2 regions of the Dysosmobacter sp. Phy genome follow, and region 2 is predicted to be linked to the other one. Evidence: riboswitches for the same ligand, from Rfam matches in the RefSeq annotation. Region 2 holds a riboswitch; the other holds the start of a gene.
What was found. Region 2 has a riboswitch for magnesium ahead of mgtE (magnesium transporter). Riboswitches for the same ligand answer to the same signal wherever they lie in the genome.

Region 1: it holds a riboswitch for magnesium, as region 2 does, so the genes downstream of both, mgtE (magnesium transporter) here and mgtE (magnesium transporter) in region 2, are expected to answer to the same signal.

Annotation. Positions count from the first base shown of each region.
Region 1 is NZ_CM136997.1:533,317-535,515, forward strand. Features, by position in the region: gene ACVDHE_RS02660 (JAB domain-containing protein) at 1-569, opposite strand, end outside; M-box (ykoK) riboswitch at 755-913, shown strand; gene mgtE (magnesium transporter) at 1,041-2,199, shown strand, end outside.
Region 2 is NZ_CM136997.1:2,217,798-2,219,996, forward strand. Features, by position in the region: gene recQ (DNA helicase RecQ) at 1-522, shown strand, start outside; gene ACVDHE_RS10920 (hypothetical protein) at 541-900, opposite strand; M-box (ykoK) riboswitch at 1,068-1,226, shown strand; gene mgtE (magnesium transporter) at 1,459-2,199, shown strand, end outside.

The sequences.
Region 1 (2,199 bases), 1.5 Mb from region 2:
TCTGTGGTGGCATAGTCCTCCGGCGAGGGCAAGGCCACGCCGCTGGGGTGGTTGTGGGAGAGGATCACGGCGCTGGCGGAGGTCAGCAGGGCGTTGGACACCATCTGCCGGATGTTCAGATCCGCGCCGGCCACACCGCCCTCGGCCAGCCGCTTGCAGGCCAGCAGCTTTCCCTTGCGGTCCAGGCACAGCTGGTAGATGACCTCATGGGTCTCCCCGGCAAACCGCTCCAGCAGGTATCGTCCCGCCCGCTCCGAGGAGTTGAGGATGGTCTCCTTTTCGCTCTCCGCCAGGCGGGCCTTCCGGGCCAGCAGCGGCGCCAGACGCAGCAAAATGGCAGCGCTCTCTCCGATGCCCTCCACCTTCTGAAGGTCCTCCACAGGAGCGGACAGCACGGCGGAGAGGGACCCGTACCGGTCCATCAGGGCGTGGGCGATGGGGTTGGTGTCCCGGCGGGGGATGGCGTAGTACAGCAGCAGCTCCAGGGCCTCGTGGTCCGCAAAGGCGTCCAGTCCGCCCTGCAGGAACCGCCGGCGCATCTTCTCCCGGTGGCCGTCGTGAATGCCCATCAAGCGCCCTCCTCTCCCCGCCCTCGGAAAACTTGGAATCGTAAACTTGGAATCGTATTATTATATCACAACCCCTGTTCTCCCACAAGGGGAATCCGGGATGTAAAATTCCCTTCAAATCCCCGCCCCGCCTTGACAGCGCCCATAAATTGTCATAATATAAACAGTAGATTGCGGAAAAACTGCATAGGGTCCGGTAGGTAAGGCTACCACAGGGATATGGATCGCTGCCGCGGAGTGATGGAGACATCATGAGATGGTTTGAACAGGCGATATCGAACACGAAGGTATCATCTAACGCGATTTCACCGCCTTGTGAGGCTAAAGCTTGAACGGCGACGAAAACCCGCCAGGGCGGATTTCCGTTTTTGGAGAGGGATCTCCCCCTCAGCCGTACCGGTCGGACGGCTGTGGGGCTTTTTGTTTTTCCGGGCAAAAAATGATCGCCGATCAGAGAGGAGGTCCCGCGGGATGTTTGAGGATGAACGGACGGAGCTGCTGGAAAAAATCGAGGACTACGTAGCCCGAAAACGATACGCCGACCTGCGGGACCTGCTGCTGCCGCTGGAGGCGGCAGATGTCGCCCAGCTCTTTGCCGAGCTGGAGGAACACGCGCTGCCCCTGGCCTTCCGCCTGCTGCCCAAGGAGCAGGCGGCGGAGGTGTTCGTGGAGCTGGACAGCGACCAGCAGGAAATGCTGATCCAGGGCTTTTCCAACACGGAGCTGAAGGAAGTGCTGGACGAGCTGTATCTGGACGATACCGTGGACATCGTGGAGGAGATGCCGGCGGGTGTGGTCAAGCGCATCCTGCGGCACTCGGACCCGGAGATGCGCAAGAGCATCAACGAGATCCTCAAGTATCCGGAGGACTCCACCGGCAGCATCATGACCACGGAGTTCGTGGACCTGAAGGCCACCATGACGGTGGAGGACGCCTTCAAGCGCATCCGCCGCACGGGTCTTGACAAGGAGACCATCAACATCTGCTACGTCACCGACGAGCGCCGCCACCTGACCGGCCTGCTGTCCATCCGGACGCTATTGCTGGCCGACGAGGACGACGTCATCGGCGATATCATGGAGACCAACATCATCTCCGTCCAGACCCTGGACGACCAGGAGACCACCGCCCGCTCTCTGAGCAAGTACAACTTCCTGGCCCTGCCGGTGGTGGACACGGAGAACCGCCTGGTGGGCATTGTCACCGTTGACGACGCCATGGACGTCCTGCAGGAGGAGGTCACGGAGGACATCGAGCTGATGGCCGCCATCCTCCCCTCCGACAAGCCGTATCTGAAAACCGGCGTGCTGGAGACCTGGAAGGCCCGCACACCCTGGCTGCTGATATTGATGCTCTCGGCCACCTTCACCGGCATCATCCTCACCCACTTCGAGTCCTCCCTCTCCGCCTGCGCCATCCTCACCGCCTTCATCCCCATGCTCTCCGGCACCGGCGGCAACAGCGGCACCCAGGCCTCCACCGCCGTAATCCGTGCCCTGTCTCTGGGTGAGGTCCGCTTCTCCGACCTGCTGCGGGTGCTGTGGAAGGAATTCCGGGTATCCCTGTGCTGCGGCGCCTGCCTGGCGGCAGCCAACTTCGTGAAGATGATGGTGGTGGACCGCTGGCTCA
Region 2 (2,199 bases):
ATCGCTGGGACCCTCTGCGGCGCGGACACGGAGAAGGTCCGCAAATATCACATGGACCGGGAGCCGGACTATGGCGCCCTGGGGAGATTGACCCAGGGAGAGGTCCGGGAGCGGATGGAATTCTTGCTGGACGAGGGATATCTCACGGTCAGCACCGGCCCCTATCCGGTGCTGGAGCTGACGGACCGGGGCCTGGAGGCCCTGGGAGACCAGCGGGAGCTGTGGATGCGGACCTTCCGCTCCGACCGCTCGGCCCCGGCGCGGCAGGCCTCCTCCGGGGAGCTGGAGGGCGAGGCGGCGGAGCTGTTTGCCCGCCTGCGGGCCCTGCGGGCCAAAACGGCCCGGATCCGGGGCGTGCCGGCCTATGTGGTGTTCTCCGACAAGACGCTGCGGGAGATGGCCCTGACCCGCCCCGGTTCCATGGAGGAGCTGCTGGACGTGGGCGGCGTGGGCGAGGAAAAGGCCCGGCGCTACGGCCGGGCCTTCCTGGCGGAGATCGCCGCCTTTACGGAGGGAGCGTGAGACGCTCCCTCCGCCTGTTTACAGCACCTGATAGACGGTGGTGCTCCCCTTTGCCACCTTGTAGGGGGCGAAGCGGTCCGGGTGCGTTTTGACATGGCGGGCAAGCTGCTTGGCAAGGGTCATTTTCTCGCTGCGGGACAGGCACGGCCACTCATCCGGCAGCAGGGAGGAGACGATGAAGGTCTCGCCGTGCTGCCTGCGGTCCAGATTTTGCAGCATGGTGGCGACCAGCGTGGCCAAAGGCGGGGCGCCGCTCTGCCGGCCGGCCTGGAGCATCACGCAGTAGTGCTGAAAGGCCGACGGCGTAAAGCCCAGTTCCTGGGCCATCTGACAGACATCGCTGAATTCGTTGGGGGTGTAGTTGGAATAGAGCCGCATGGAAACCGCCTCCCTGTGAGTTTGTTTCTAAAGTAGGTGCTACTGTGATAGTATAGCACCTACTTTAGATATGTCAAGAACGGATTTTCGCGATAGGAGATGGGACCAAGCGCACATCTGTGGGTTGACAGAGGCCCTGTTCCGGGATAAAATGTTACTGTAAGCAAATATGTGTCCGGTAGGTAAGGCTACCGCAGGGATACGGATCGCTGCCGCAAAGGGATGGAGACATCCCGCGCTGGTTTGAACAGGGCTTGTCGAACAACAAGGCATGACCTAACGCGATTTCACCGCCCGGCGGAGTTGAAGCTTGAACGGTGACGATGGCTCTTTTGCGCGCCCCCACCGTTCGGGGGCGCGTTTTTTGCGGATTTCTTTCAAAAAAGTGAGGTGAATGGAATGGATGCCGGCAGTCGATGGCCAGACACACGCGTCTGGAAAAAGCAGCCCTGTGCTGCTGACGGAGCTCTCGCGGGCATCCGTCCTGCCTAGGCGCGCGTCCGGCCTCCCTGTCACGAACGGAGCTTCGGCTCCCCGATCAAACAGGAGGTGCGAACGATGCTGATGAGAAAGAATGATATGCTGTACCTGAACGCTCCGGAGGACGCCGTGGCCGCCGTCATGTGGATCGATCCCCCGGTGCTCTCTCCCCGGTGCCGGGTCAACGAGGCCATTGAGCGGATCCGGCAGGTGGGCCTGCCCGACGCCGGGCTCAACAGCTGCTTTGTGGTGTCGGAGGAGGGCGTCCTGCTGGGCCTGGTGGGCCTGCGGACGCTGCTGCTGACCCGGGGCGGCGTGCGGTTGGAGACGGTGATGACCCACCCCTTCGCCACCCTCCAGCCGGAGGACGACCGGGAGGTGGCCGCCCAGCTGATGGAGCGGTACGACCTGCCGGAGCTGCCGGTGGTGGATGCCGGCAACCATCTGGTGGGGGTCGTCACCGCCGCGGATGCCATGACGGTGCTCCAGGCGGAGGCCACGGAGGACATGGAGGTCATGGCCGCCATGACCCCCTCGGAGGAGCCGTATTTTGAAAGCTCCATTTTCCGCCTGTTCCGCAGCCGGGTGGTGTGGCTGATGCTGCTGATGCTCTCCGCCACCGTCACCGGCGGCATCATCTCCCACTTTGAGGATGCCCTGGCCGCCCAGGTGGTCCTGACGGCCTTCATCCCCATGCTGATGGACACCGGCGGCAACTGCGGCAGCCAGTCCTCCGTCATGGTGATCCGGGGACTGTCCCTGGGTGAGATCCACTTTTCCGACTGGGGCCGGGTCCTGTGGCGGGAGATCCGGGTCAGC